3 linked regions of the Agarilytica rhodophyticola genome follow. The protein of the gene in region 2 interacts with the protein of the main gene of each other region in a pairwise test. Links are inferred from orthologs where the notes say so. Each region holds a gene or a part of one and is shown on either strand. Other genes may lie near its edges. The genes, in order: rlmN, ftsZ and BVC89_RS03860.

Region 1 (4,554 bases), 230 kb from region 2 along the record:
AACGGAATTAGAACGGAAATGGCTAACCAGCGCTTGTAGGGGCGTTTTTTTTTGTGCACCTTGTGTATTAAAATTTGAAACTGTATGGTGATTAGACAACCTTGGCAAATGAATGCTCATAGTTAAACTCCTGCTAAGTTTTTTTGATTGCTGCTAGCAGTGTGTAGATCTCGATAAATATTAGTTCGTCTGTTATTTCTGAGCCATTTAAGTAAAGCAATTTTTACAGGGAACTTTGATTGAAATTGTATATGTTGACGGTGATGTCTTAAAAGATTCCCTCATTTAAGCCGATGGCAAATGCCTGACCCAGATCGTAGAGTTGCTGCTGAAATTCCAGCTTAAAATCACCTTTAAGAATAAGGGCTTCTTGCACTTTACTCCAACCCAGCCCTTTGGTAATACTTTCGGTTGAACGCTGGGCGCCGGTGCCGTCTTTACCCGCTCGTATGACCAATGCGTAGGGTAGCCCACGTTTACTGTCAATTAAATCGTAATAAACTCGATCAAATAGATCTTTTAGTGCGCCGCTCATATAGCCAAAGTTTTCTGTAGTAAATAAGATCAGACCATCAGCTCTGGCAATCGCTTGTGCATCTGCATCAAAAGGTATTAAACATTCTACATCTATAATATTTGTGTCGTTTTTTGCGCCATCGAGCAAGGCTTGAGCTAGAGATTTTGTATTTTTTGAGGGTGTATGGGCTACGATTAGGAGTTTTTTCACGATAGCGCTCTATTTTTGGTGTAACAGCTTACTATTCTAACGCTTAAGCCCTTATAATTGCCGGATTTTGCGATGCCAAAAGTGTCGCAGCTGGAATTAATCAAAATATTGCTTGAGGAGTAAAACTTAATGAGCACAGAACGTACACTTTCAATCGTTAAACCCGATGCTGTAGGCAAGAACGTTATTGGAAAAATCTATAGCCGTTTTGAAGATGCGGGTTTAAAAATTGTTGCGGCTAAGATGATGCATTTGAGCGAAGAAAAAGCACAAGGCTTTTATGCTGAGCATAAAGAGCGTCCTTTCTTTGGTGAACTGGTTGAGTTTATGACTTCAGGCCCTGTTATGGTTCAGGTACTAGAAGGTGAAAATGCGGTAGTGCTCAACCGTGACTTGATGGGTGCGACTAACCCTGCCGATGCTGCAGAAGGCACTATCCGTAAAGATTACGCTGAATCGGTAGGCTGCAATGCGGTACACGGTTCTGATTCTCCTGAATCTGCGCAGCGAGAAATCGCCTATTTCTTCGCAGAAGACGAAGTCTGTCCACGCTAAGCCTTAGCGTAAAAAATAGTAAAATGTGAGGTACACACGTGAGTTCGGAGGTTAATATCAGTACGCCAGCAGACGCTCATCATGAGGGCAAGGTTAATTTCATGGGGATGAGTCAGGCCAAACTGGAGGCGTTCTTCATTGCTATTGGTGAAAAGCCTTTCCGAGCCACGCAAATCTTGAAGTGGATTCATCAATACGGAGTCACCAACTTCGATGAGATGACCAATGTGAGTAAAGTGTTGCGACAAAAGTTGCAGACACTGGCGTATATCGAAGCGCCTGACGTTATTCGCCAATGGGATTCCGCTGATGGCACTCGCAAATTCTTGATTAGGGTAGGTGGCGGCAATGCCATTGAAGCGGTCTATATTCCAGAGTCAGACCGCGGAACCTTGTGTGTATCGTCACAAGTTGGCTGTTCCTTAGATTGTAGCTTTTGTGCTACCGGTAAACAGGGCTTTAACCGCGATTTAAGTGCAGCTGAGATCATTGGTCAGGTGTGGCAAGCCGCACGATCTTTTGACCAATTTAAAGAAGGTTCTGTGCGCAGAATTACCAACGTCGTTATGATGGGAATGGGAGAGCCACTGCTCAATTTCGACAACGTGGTGGATTCTATGAATCTGATGATGAATGACTTTTGTTATGGTTTATCTAAACGACGAGTGACTCTCAGTACTTCCGGTGTTGTTCCGCAGTTAGATCGTCTCGGTGAATACACCGACGCGTGTCTGGCAATATCGCTACACGCCCCCAATGATGAATTGCGTAACCAATTGGTTCCGCTAAATAAAAAATACCCTATTGCAGAACTACTAGCATCAGCACAACGCTATATTGAAGGTTTGCCTGATAATCATAGAAAAATCACTATCGAATACACATTGATAGACCAACTTAACGATAGACCTGAGCATGCCCATGAATTGGCGGAGCTATTGCGTGATGTGCCGGTCAAAATTAACCTAATTCCTTTTAATCCATTCTCTTTATCGAATTATAAGCGTGTGAGTAATAATGCTCTGCGTCGTTTTCAAAAGATATTAATGGATGCTGGTTTTACCGCAACTATTAGAACTACTCGCGGTGATGATATCGATGCTGCATGCGGCCAGTTGGCGGGTAAAGTAAATGATCGCACTAGGCGCAGCGAAAGGTATAAGATAGACACTGTTGCCCTAGACGATTCAGATAGAGATGTTATACCAGTAAAAATTATTCCTGCACACAGCGAATCCTTGAAGCATTAGGGGCAGCATAAGGGCTAAGGCTTTATAACACAGAGCTATAACAATACTTTGAGTAAAGTTATGACAGAAAATATGGGAAATTTAAAAATTATAAAAGGTACAATGGACAAGCTAAAAGTAGTGAAGAAATATACTTTTAGACTTGCTACTACTATTATTTTTCTCAGCCTAACAGCCTGCGTTACGCACTCGGGAAGCACTGGCCCTAAAAAAGTCGACAAGGCCAAAGCGCTCGAATCTAATATTCGCTTGGGTATGGCATATTTGCAGCAAGAGCAGCGCGATAATGCCTTGCGCGCTTTCTCCAAGGCGCTAGAAATAGATAAGCGATCAGCTGAAGCTCATCAAGGAATGGCTCTCATACACAATCTTAATGGAGAGTACGATTTAGCGGAGAAAAGCTTCTTAAAAGCCCTTAAAGCTCGCTCTGATTTTTCTCGTTCTGATATTCAGTATACTTACGCACGGTTTTTAATAGATCGCAAGCGTTATAGTGAAGCTTTGCCTCTTCTCGAATCTGCCACTAAAGACTTAAGTTTCAGGCGTCGGCCTAATGCATTGTTTAGTCTCGCCCAATGTGCCGAAAAGATGGGAGATCGGAGTCGGGCGTTGGCAGCATATAAGCATGCTTTGAATCTCAATCCCCAGTTTGCCCCCGCTGCTTTGGAAATTGCGCACAAAAGTTTTGCCAGTGGTGATTACGCTAATGCCAAAAAGCACTTGGACATCTACAGTAAAAACTCTCGTCAGTCGGCGCGCAGTTTATGGCTGGGTATTCGTATCGAGCGTGTCTTTGGCAATACCGATAAAGAAGCAAGTTATGCCTTGGCGCTAAAAAATCTGCACCCATATTCGCGCGAATATCTAAAGTATAAAAAGCTCATTGAATCGAATAAATAAACGTCTATGAATGCATCCCAAGCAGAAGTATCGAGTGTGTTAGAAGATTGGAGTCAATTGCGCAAAAGTGTAGGTGTGTCGTTGGAGGAAATTTCCAGCCAAACACATATTCCTATCCGTAAGTTGGAAGCCTTAGAACGCCATGAGTTCGATAAGCTCGGCACTACTACCTTTATTTCTGGTTATATAAGACGCTATGCAAAAATCATTAAGCAAGATCCTCAAGTCTTGCTACAGGTTTATCTCGATACATTACCCCCTCAAGCTGCGGATGTAGTTAACGAGACAAAAACCGTCATTGGCAGCAAGTCGACCTCTCAAGTAGCATGGAAGAAAATAGGGATATTACCCTTTGTTGTTTTCGCCATTGTAATCTGGGGTGGTGTCATGTTTTTTATGAAGGACAACAGTTCTGATAACCGTGCTATCACAGCTCAAGATACAGCTGCTGAGCAAACTGAAGGAAGAGCCAGTAATCAAAGTCCACAAGAAAACGAGGCTATGACTGGCGACGAAACAAACGAACCATCATCTCAAGGTAACTCTGCGCAAAGTGTTGATACGGATCTCGTTAGCCCGACAGCTGAAGGGGCTAATGTATCAACATCTGTTCAAAGCCTATCCGATGCGCCCGAAGCCGCTGCTAGTATCGCTACTCCCAGGCCACTACTAACACCTGCAACAACACCAGAACCGACACCAGTCGCAACAGTCGCTGCAACTCCAGTTCCCACACCAACATTGGCACCGGTAGTTGAAACGGCTCAAGGGCAGCAAGTTTCTCCTTCCCAAGATACTGCTCAATTGTCTAGTTCTAGTGCCGGTGGTTCCCAAGATACTTTGGAATTTAGCTTTAGCGAAGACTGCTGGGTCAATGTGGAAGACGCCACTGGGCGCGTGTTGATTGCACAACTTAAGAGGAAAGGGGATAATCTGCAACTTTTTGGTCGAGCCCCCTTTAACATTTTACTGGGTAACGCCCGTGCAGTGACGCTGATGGCAAATGGTCGATTGGTGTCGACAGAGCCGCCGGGTAGTAGAAAGACCTATAGATTTAAAGTTGATAGCTGATGCTGATTCGCGAGGAAGCGCAGAAGTTTTACTCGTGGTTATGTCACTATC
Region 2 (4,496 bases):
CTTAAAGAACAAAAAACAAACATCTTGCGTATTGACATGCGTTATCAGCAAGGCTTGGCAGTGAAATGGAAAGAGTCGGCCTTGGTTGCCGCAAGTGCAGCACAATAATTATGAAATTTTTAGGGTGAGACGATGGCGAATTCAAGCGGAGGAAGAATGATTGTAGGTTTGGACATAGGAACGTCCAAGGTTGTGGCTATCGTCGGAGAAATCTCTCCAACAAACGAGTTGTCGATAGTTGGCATTGGCTCGCATAAATCTGTGGGTCTTAAAAAAGGTGTCGTGGTGAATATTGAGTCGACTGTACAGTCGATTCAGCGTGCAGTAGAAGAAGCGGAATTAATGGCGGGGTGTCAAATTCACTCAGTATTTGTAGGGATTGCCGGCAGCCATATTCGCAGTCTTAATTCACATGGCATTGTGGCGATTAAAGATCGCGAAGTGTATCCGCAAGATCTTGATCGTGTTATCGATGCTGCACAAGCAGTAGCGATTCCAGCAGATCAAAAAATCCTGCATATTTTACCGCAGGAATATTTGATCGATGACCAAGAAGGGGTGAAAGAGCCGCTTGGTATGTCAGGTGTTAGGCTAGAAGCAAAAGTTCATTTAGTGACTTGTGCCGTCAATGCTTCACAAAATATTGAAAAATGTATTCGCCGTTGTGGCCTTGAAGTAGAAGACATTATTTTAGAACAACTCGCTTCGAGTTATTCGGTGTTAACAGATGATGAAAAAGAATTAGGCGTTTGTTTAGTTGATATTGGCGGTGGCACGACAGATATTGCTATTTTTACAGAGGGTGCTATCCGTCATACCGGTGTTATTCCAATTGCTGGAGATCAGGTAACCAACGATATAGCTATGGCCTTGCGCACGCCAACGCAACATGCTGAAGAAATAAAAATACGTTATGCCTGTGCTTTGGCGAAACTTACAGGTATAGAAGAAACCATTAAAGTGCCAAGCGTTGGAGACCGGCCGGCGAGAGATTTATCCAGACAAGCTTTAGCAGAAGTGGTGGAGCCTCGCTACGATGAGTTGTTCACCCTGGTGCAAGCGGAATTAAGGCGTAGCGGTTATGAAGATTTAATTGCTGCAGGTATTGTTTTGACCGGTGGCACATCCAAAATGGAAGGTGTTATTGATCTGGCCGAAGAAATTTTTCACATGCCTGTGCGTTTAGGCGCGCCGCAAGATATACAAGGTTTAAAAGATATAGTTAACAATCCGATTTATTCTACAGGAGTTGGCCTATTGGTATACGGTAAAGACAAAGAAAAAGGTGTGCAGGGATCTTTTGTAAGCGAAGAGAGTGAAAGCACAATGAGCAAAATTAAATCGTGGTTTAGAAAAAATTTTTAAATTTTTTCAAAAAAGAATTTAAGGGGAAAGAAGAGGAACGCATATGTTTGAATTAGTTGATAATATCCCACAAAATGCAGTGATAAAAGTCGTCGGGATTGGCGGCGGCGGCGGCAACGCTGTTAAGCACATGATTTCAAACTCGATAGAAGGTGTTGAGTTTATTTGTGCAAATACGGACTCTCAAGCACTGAAAGATATCAATGCCGATACGGTGTTACAGCTTGGTAGTGGTATCACTAAAGGTCTTGGTGCGGGAGCCAATCCCGAGATTGGACGTCAAGCGGCGATGGAAGATAAAGAGCGCATTGCCGAAGTGCTTGATGGTTCGGATATGGTATTCATTACCGCTGGTATGGGTGGTGGTACTGGTACCGGTGGTGCTCCGGTTGTGGCTGAAGTGGCTCGCGAGCTGGGGATTTTAACCGTTGCCGTAGTGACTAAGCCTTTTCCTTTTGAAGGTAAAAAGAGAATGGCGCTTGCAGAAGAAGGTATTAAGCAATTGCAAGATCGCGTCGACTCATTAATTACCATACCTAATGAAAAGTTACTTGCTGTGCTCGGTAAAACCACCAGCTTGCTTGATGCATTTAAGTCAGCAAATGACGTATTACTGGGAGCAGTGCAAGGTATTGCGGATCTTATTATCCGTCCCGGTATGATCAATGTTGACTTTGCCGATGTTCGCACCGTGATGTCAGAAATGGGCATGGCAATGATGGGCAGCGGTCATGCTACCGGTGAGCAACGTGCGAGAGAAGCTGCTGAATCTGCAATTCGAAGCCCACTATTAGAAGATGTTAATCTGCAGGGGGCTCGTGGTATTCTTGTTAATATCACCGCAGGTATGGATCTATCTTTAGGCGAGTTTTCCGAGGTGGGTGATACCATTGAAGAATTTGCTTCCAGTGATGCGACTGTTGTTGTTGGTACCGTGATTGAGCCTGAGATGACAGACGAGATTCGCGTAACTGTTGTTGCCACAGGTTTAGGCGGGCCGATTGCTAAAGAAAAGCTTGAAACTAAAGTGGTTGTGGATAATACCCGTGGTGCCGATGGTCAGCCAAATTATGCCGCTCTCGATCGTCCACCTGCTTTACGCGCGAAAAAAGCGGCGACAGCTCAAAACAAGCAAACGCCACCTGCAGATGATATGGAATATTTAGATATCCCTGCTTTTTTGCGTAAGCAAGCCGATTAAGTTTTTGATGCATTCTTCTTAAGTTCTAAGGAAAAGATTTAGGGAGCATGTTTTAGAGAGCAACTCGATGCTGGATTATTGTTATCCAGCACGGAATTCCCCGTTCCGTATTGCGTTTCGTGTTACTTAGTTGCTCTCGAACTTTAGGTATGTTGGCGTGTCGAATATCTAGTTTTCATAAGGACGAGCCTACACAAGGAAAGGGTTAACTATAGGCGTAGATAGATTGATACGTGAAAATTAAGCATAGGTTGGACTATTACTTTTTATTGCTGTTTAATACGTAGCCAAATATTTGGACATAGTATCAGCTTCTGGTAAGATGCGCGGCCTTTTCGACAGTCGTTTTAATAGAGACCCTTCGTATGATCAAACAAAGAACCCTTAAAAATGAGATCCGAGCCACAGGTGTTGGTTTGCATACGGGGCAAAAGATTCATTTAACACTAAGGCCTGCGCCAATCGATTATGGCATTGTCTTTAGACGGGTTGACCTTGATCCCGCAGTTGATATTAAAGCTGCCGCTGAAAATGTTGGCGATACCACGCTGTCCACTACACTTATGAACGGTGAGGTTCGAGTATCCACCGTCGAACATTTAATGTCAGCGATGGCAGGTCTCGGTATCGATAATGCCATAGTTGAAGTTAGCGCCGATGAAGTACCCATTATGGATGGCAGTGCAGGGCCTTTTGTATTTTTGATTCAGTCAGCAGGCATACAAGAGCAAAACGCTGCTAAGAAATTCATCCGCATTAAAAAGAAACTAACGATCAAAGATGGTGATAAAGAGACAACTTTTCTGCCCTTTGATGGTTTTAAGGTTAATTTTAGTATAGATTTTGATCATCCAGTATTTAAAGACAGGAAATTAGACGCCAATGTCGACTTTTCAAGCACTTCTTTTGTTAAGGAAGTGTCCAGAGCACGCACTTTTGGTTTTATGCATGAAGTGGAATACCTGCGCTCCAAAGGTCTTGCTAAGGGTGGCAGTGTTGATAATGCCATCATTGTTGATAAATATCGGATATTGAATGAAGACGGTTTACGTTACGAAGATGAATTTGTTAAACATAAAATACTAGATGCAATCGGTGATCTATATTTACTTGGCACCAGTTTAATTGGTGAATATCGCGCACATAAATCTGGTCACGCACTCAACAACAAATCTCTGCTTGAGTTAATCAAGCGCACCGATACCTGGGATTTGGTCACTTTTGAAGAAGATAACGAATCTCCAATCTCTTATATAAAACCACTTGCGGCGGCGGTTTAGGCCTATATTTATAGTGGTTTTAGGCCAAATCACTACTTGGCTGTAAAAATCATCAACTGTCAATATTGGTATTTAATAAAAATTTGTGCCATGATTCACATCCTTTAACGAGAGTGGGTGACGGAAATGGGGACTTGTTCGTTGCCAAAAGAATAAATTTTATGCGTCTTTAGTACAAATTGGGATGCTTTTGTACTTATTTGGGTGTACTTGTTTAAGTGTGTTATATACTTAGAATTACTCGGAAAGACCAAATTTATCGATTTTTTGCCAGATGAAGATCATTGTTATAAGCAAGCGTCATAACAGCACCCGCAGTTTTAATGTTGGCGGGTGGACCCGTGCCTTTTTATCAATCTGTCTTCTCGGAATACCTATCGGCTCCTACCTGGGCTACCACAAGCTACTTAAAAACGACAAAAACATAGATTCCAGCATTACTCAAGCTTGGGTAAGTGCGCTCGACAAGCAAGAACAAGAAGTCAAAGATGTAAAACAAGAAGCTGAACGTAAGTTGGCCGCGCTGACATTAAGAGTCGCTGAATTGCAGGCTAGAGTTGTACGACTAGACGCTTTGGGCGAACGATTGACCACAATGGCCAAGTTAGACAAAGGCGAATTTGACTTTAGCCGCGTGCCCGCACTTGGTG
Region 3 (4,688 bases), 1.4 Mb from region 2 along the record:
ACAGCCACTCCTGTCATCACCTTATGAGTGCGATCTGAAAGCATACTTAACATGCGTTTACAATCTGCAAGATGTGCCGGCTTCTCAAGTATCACATCATCACAACATACAACGGTATCCGCTCCCAAAGAAGGAAGGTCGGGTCGCACTTTACTGCCCGCTTTAGATTTGTCCATTGCTAATCGACGAACATAAGCTTCAGGTAGTTCAGTGGGGTTATGTTGCTCTGGTACGTCAACATCAGCTGTTATATATCCGACGCCAATTTGACTCAACAGTTCACGCCGTCTGGGTGATTTTGAGGCGAGTAAAATATTCATATATTAAGCCATAAGTTAAGGTAATCGATGAGGGCCGGCTAGAACCTGTTCACACTAGGGCTTGTTAACAGGCCCTAATACATTCGGTAGTGCAAACGGATACGATTTATCGAGAAAAAAATCAAAGGCCAAAATAGTGCACTCACGGTAGTAGAGACAATGATATCAAGGGGCTCTCCCTTATAGCCAGCCAGACCTAACACCCAATTTGACATAACCTGATGGAAACCCACTAGCACAAAGATCCATAAGGTTTGATGCCACACCGAATAATTCTTAATACGCTGATATGCCACTAAGCATATGTAAGCCACAATAGACAGCGCTACGGCATGGGCTCCCCATACCACACCTTCGGCAAGGTCTTGAATCATCCCGGCAAACCACGCAATAAAAACACCGAAGTACTGGGGTGTGTGAGTGACCCAATAGACGACGAACAGACATAAAAATTCTGGCCGCAATAGAGCATAGTTACTTGAAATAGGATAAATAGCGACGAGCAAGCCAAGTGCTAGCGTGGCAAAAACAAGCCAATAATACGATACTAGTTGATGGCGTTTAGGCACCGATTAACTCTTCAAAGATTTCATTTATAGCCCACCTATTCATATAAAGCCCCTAAGGGAGGACTATCAAAAATTAACAAGGCATGGCGACTGCGACTAATATCTGCCATGGGCTTGGTAACAACTTTAGCAAAGCGCCTGGAAGGATCTTTCAGAACTTCCACCACTTCGGCAACAGGATAACCCACGGGAAAACGTTGCCCGAGGCCAGAGCTCACAAGCAAATCTCCCACAACAATATCTAAAGTATTTGCCACGTAAGGAAGCGCCAACTCATAGGTTCTTCCGCCAAGGCCCTCGGCAATCAATTGCTCACCATTACGATTAATCTGCACAGGCAAGGCATGTGTCGAATCGGTAATGAGTAAGACTTTCGAGCTGCGTTGCCCAACCACCACCACTTGCCCCATTAAGCCTTTGGCATCAACCAAGGCCTGACCTTCGTATACACCATGCTCACTGCCGCGGTTGACAATTACCTGATGCATAAGGGGATCGGGTGAACGGCCAATAATTTCAGCGATAAGCACTCGATCTTCAAGCGTATCAGCAGAATTAAGTAGCTGTCTCAATCTGACATTTTCAGCAGCGAGAGATGCATTGAGCTGAAGTTTACGTTTGAGCACAATATTTTCAGTTTGCAGCGATTCATTTTCCTGGATCAAGCGCTCTCTTGAGGTCAGTCTATTATCGGCCCACTCATCGAGCTGATTGGGAAAGTTAGATATCCAATAAAGGGGAGCGACAATATCCTGGGCGTGTCCTTTAATAGGGTCAAGCCAGTCGGTAAATAAATACATCAGGGATATCATTAACGACACTAAGGCGAGGATTGCCGTTCTAGTCCCTGGTGATGGACCTTTGGAAAACAGCGGTTTAATAATATTCTCCGACGCAAAAGTTAGAACAAAAAATATACTTCCCCTATATATTGTACAACTTAAATGCAAATAACAATGAAAAAGCTTTTTGAGTTCTTATTTTTAACAAAGTCAACATGGCTTGTTAAATAAACTATCTCGCTAATGAGATAGTTTATTTAATGTGTTTAATAGACTAAATCAATATTGTATTGATCCATTAATTCCATGGCACGACCACCACCTCTGGCAACACAGGTCAATGGATCTTCAGCTACAACCACAGGCAGCCCCGTCTCTTCGGTTAATAGCCTATCCAGATCACGCAGCAGTGCCCCACCGCCCGTAATAACAATACCTGTTTCCGCAATATCTGATGCCAATTCAGGCGGAGAAAGTTCTAATGCACTTTTTATCGACTGAACAATACCCGCTAGAGGCTCTTGCATGGCTTCAAGAATCTCATCACTGTTTAAAGTAAAGCTTTTGGGAATCCCCTCGGCTAAATTTCGGCCTCTCACGTCGATCTCTAACACTTCACTACCCGCGTAGGCACAACCAATCTCTTGTTTAATTCGCTCAGCCGTTGCATCACCGATCACGCTGCCATATTTTCGTCTGACATAATTAACAATAGCTTCATCAAAACGGTCGCCGCCGATTCTAACAGAATCCGATAACACTACTCCGTTCAATGAGATAATCGCTATCTCTGTGGTACCGCCACCAATATCGATAACCATTGAGCCTGTAGCTTCATCCACTCTCAAGCCTGCACCGATTGCCGCCGCCATCGGCTCCTCGATAAGTCGCACTTCGCGGGCGCCTGCACTTAGAGCAGATTCCCTGATAGCTCGCTTCTCTACTTCTGTTGAAAGGCAAGGCACACAAATTAGTACTCTGGGACTTGGCTGAAACCAACTGTGTTCATGAACTTTACGAATAAAGTGCTGCAACATCTTCTCAGTCACTTGGAAATCTGCAATAACACCGTCTTTTAAGGGGCGAATGGCTGTGATATTACCGGGTGTGCGCCCCAGCATACGTTTAGCTGCTATACCGACAGCCTCTACTGATTTCTGTCCGTTAACATTTCGAATTGCTACCACAGATGGTTCATCAAGTACTATTCCTTTTTCACGCACGTAAATGAGAGTGTTTGCCGTTCCCAGATCGATCGATAAATCATTGGAGAACAAGCCTCGCAGACGCTTCATCATATTGAGTAATAACCTGTTTGAATGATGCTATAAGTGATTCACTATCCAGCTTTTTAACTTGCTGTTAAAAAGCCTTTCAATGTGTTGTTATGTTAATAAATAAAATTAAAAAATCTATTGTGCTGCAATTTTTTAATAATTATAGGCTTAACTTCGCGTAAGACCTGTTAACTGGCCATGATCACGCTAAAATTATCGCACTCTATCAATGGTAGGGATTTTGAGCAAGGCGCAAATATGATAACGTAGCGCGTTCGATCAGATACGAGTATCAGTACTCGTAAAAATAACCCCGGATATGAACAGAGAGAGTAGTGTGGAAGCGAAAGAAATTCAAAATCTGGCGAAGTTGGCAAAATTAGAAATTAACGACGAAACGCTTGAGCAAACGGCAAAGAGTATTAACGAAGTGCTCAGTTTAGTAGACCAATTGCAAGCCGTCGACACAGATGATGTATTACCCATGGCACACCCCCTCGATGCCGTACAAACTCTCCGCAAAGACGTGGTAAGCGAAGCGGATAGACGCAACGATTTTCAAGCTATTGCACCTGCCACCGAAGATGGCCTCTATCTAGTTCCTAAAGTAATCGAGTAACACGGTGAAGTAAGTAGTAGGGTGATTAAATAATCGGGGTAACCCCTATGCCATACGCTATTAATTTCATCCTAATCTGTCATATACAACTCCTCATTCATAGACGTAAGCGCACGAGCAAACGCAATGCATAATTTAACTATCGCTGATATAAGCCGCAAATTGCGAGCAAAAGAATTTTCTAGTAAAGAAATCACCCAGCATTTGCTAAATAGAATCAAATCTCTTAACGAAAATTACAATGCCTTTATTTCTATTACGGAACAGCAAGCACTGGAGCAAGCAGATAAAGCTGATCAATTATTAGCACAAGGAAATGCACATGTTATGTGTGGTGTACCTATCGCCCATAAAGATATTTTTTGCACTGAAGGTGTTCTGACCACATGCGGCTCAAAAATGCTACATAATTTTGCTCCGCCTTATAATGCTACAGTTGTGCAAAATTATATGGATGCAGGCGTGGTTATGTTGGGTAAAACCAATATGGATGAATTTGCCATGGGCTCGTCCAATGAAAGCAGCTATTTTGGCCCGGTTAAAAACCCCTGGGCAGAAGACAGTGTTCCTGGTGGCTCTTCGGGTGGCTCCGCCGCCTGTGTCGCAGCCCGCCTAGCACCGGGGGCCACAGCTACCGATACCGGTGGTTCTATTCGCCAGCCTGCGAGTATGTGCGGGATTACTGGTTTGAAACCTACCTATGGGCGTGTTTCTCGCTGGGGGATGATCGCTTTTGCATCGAGCCTCGACCAAGGTGGTGTCATGACTCGCAGCGCTGAAGATGCGGCGCTAATGCTCAATGTTATGGCCAGTTACGATGCCAAAGATTCCACCTGCATCGATGAGCCAGTTAGGGATTACACAGCACAACTCGATGAAAAACTCGACGGTCTTACCATCGGTGTACCGCAAGAATATTTCAGCGAAGGTCTCAATTCAAGTGTTCAACAAGCTGTTGAGGATGCGATTAAGATTTACCAATCCCTCGGGGCTAAGATTAAGTCCATCTCACTACCTCATACACACTTGGCAGTACCCGCTTACTATGTGATTGCTCCGGCAGAATGCTCCGCTAACCTATCTCGTTTTGATGGTGTGCGTTATGGCTATCGCTGTGACAC

The links.
Region 1: the proteins of ftsZ (region 2) and rlmN interact in binary tests that used the Escherichia coli proteins (3 or more experiments, as listed by UniProt). The link is inferred for Agarilytica rhodophyticola from one-to-one orthologs.
Region 3: the proteins of ftsZ (region 2) and BVC89_RS03860 interact in binary tests that used the Escherichia coli proteins (3 or more experiments, as listed by UniProt). The link is inferred for Agarilytica rhodophyticola from one-to-one orthologs.

What each region holds. Positions count from the first base shown.
Region 1 is NZ_CP020038.1:2,490,208-2,494,761, forward strand. The notes cover bases 591-3,426. They hold rlmN (dual-specificity RNA methyltransferase RlmN), read left to right. Parts: upstream 591-1,320; coding sequence 1,321-2,532; downstream 2,533-3,426. Other genes in these bases: BVC89_RS10525 (flavodoxin family protein), read right to left, coding at 591-727; ndk (nucleoside-diphosphate kinase), read left to right, coding at 857-1,282; pilW (type IV pilus biogenesis/stability protein PilW), read left to right, coding at 2,593-3,426. Outside these bases: BVC89_RS10520 (hypothetical protein), read right to left, coding at 1-120; more of BVC89_RS10525, read right to left, coding at 269-590; more of pilW, read left to right, coding at 3,427-3,432; BVC89_RS30555 (RodZ domain-containing protein), read left to right, coding at 3,439-4,503.
Region 2 is NZ_CP020038.1:2,259,105-2,263,600, forward strand. Bases 710-3,487 are described here. They hold ftsZ (cell division protein FtsZ), read left to right. Parts: upstream 710-1,408; coding sequence 1,409-2,566; downstream 2,567-3,487. Other genes in these bases: ftsA (cell division protein FtsA), read left to right, coding at 710-1,365; lpxC (UDP-3-O-acyl-N-acetylglucosamine deacetylase), read left to right, coding at 2,932-3,487. In the rest of the region: BVC89_RS09565 (cell division protein FtsQ/DivIB), read left to right, coding at 1-108; more of ftsA, read left to right, coding at 133-709; more of lpxC, read left to right, coding at 3,488-3,846; BVC89_RS09585 (M23 family metallopeptidase), read left to right, coding at 4,121-4,496. UniProt on the Escherichia coli protein: Essential cell division protein that forms a contractile ring structure (Z ring) at the future cell division site. The regulation of the ring assembly controls the timing and the location of cell division.
Region 3 is NZ_CP020038.1:907,971-912,658, reverse strand. What follows is about bases 954-3,923. They hold BVC89_RS03860 (rod shape-determining protein), read right to left. Parts: upstream 2,970-3,923; coding sequence 1,938-2,969; downstream 954-1,937. Other genes in these bases: gatA (Asp-tRNA(Asn)/Glu-tRNA(Gln) amidotransferase subunit GatA), read left to right, coding at 3,694-3,923; gatC (Asp-tRNA(Asn)/Glu-tRNA(Gln) amidotransferase subunit GatC), read left to right, coding at 3,268-3,567; mreC (rod shape-determining protein MreC), read right to left, coding at 954-1,839. Outside these bases: BVC89_RS03875 (Maf family protein), read right to left, coding at 1-320; rod shape-determining protein MreD, read right to left, coding at 395-889; more of mreC, read right to left, coding at 925-953; more of gatA, read left to right, coding at 3,924-4,688. UniProt on the Escherichia coli protein: Forms membrane-associated dynamic filaments that are essential for cell shape determination. Acts by regulating cell wall synthesis and cell elongation, and thus cell shape.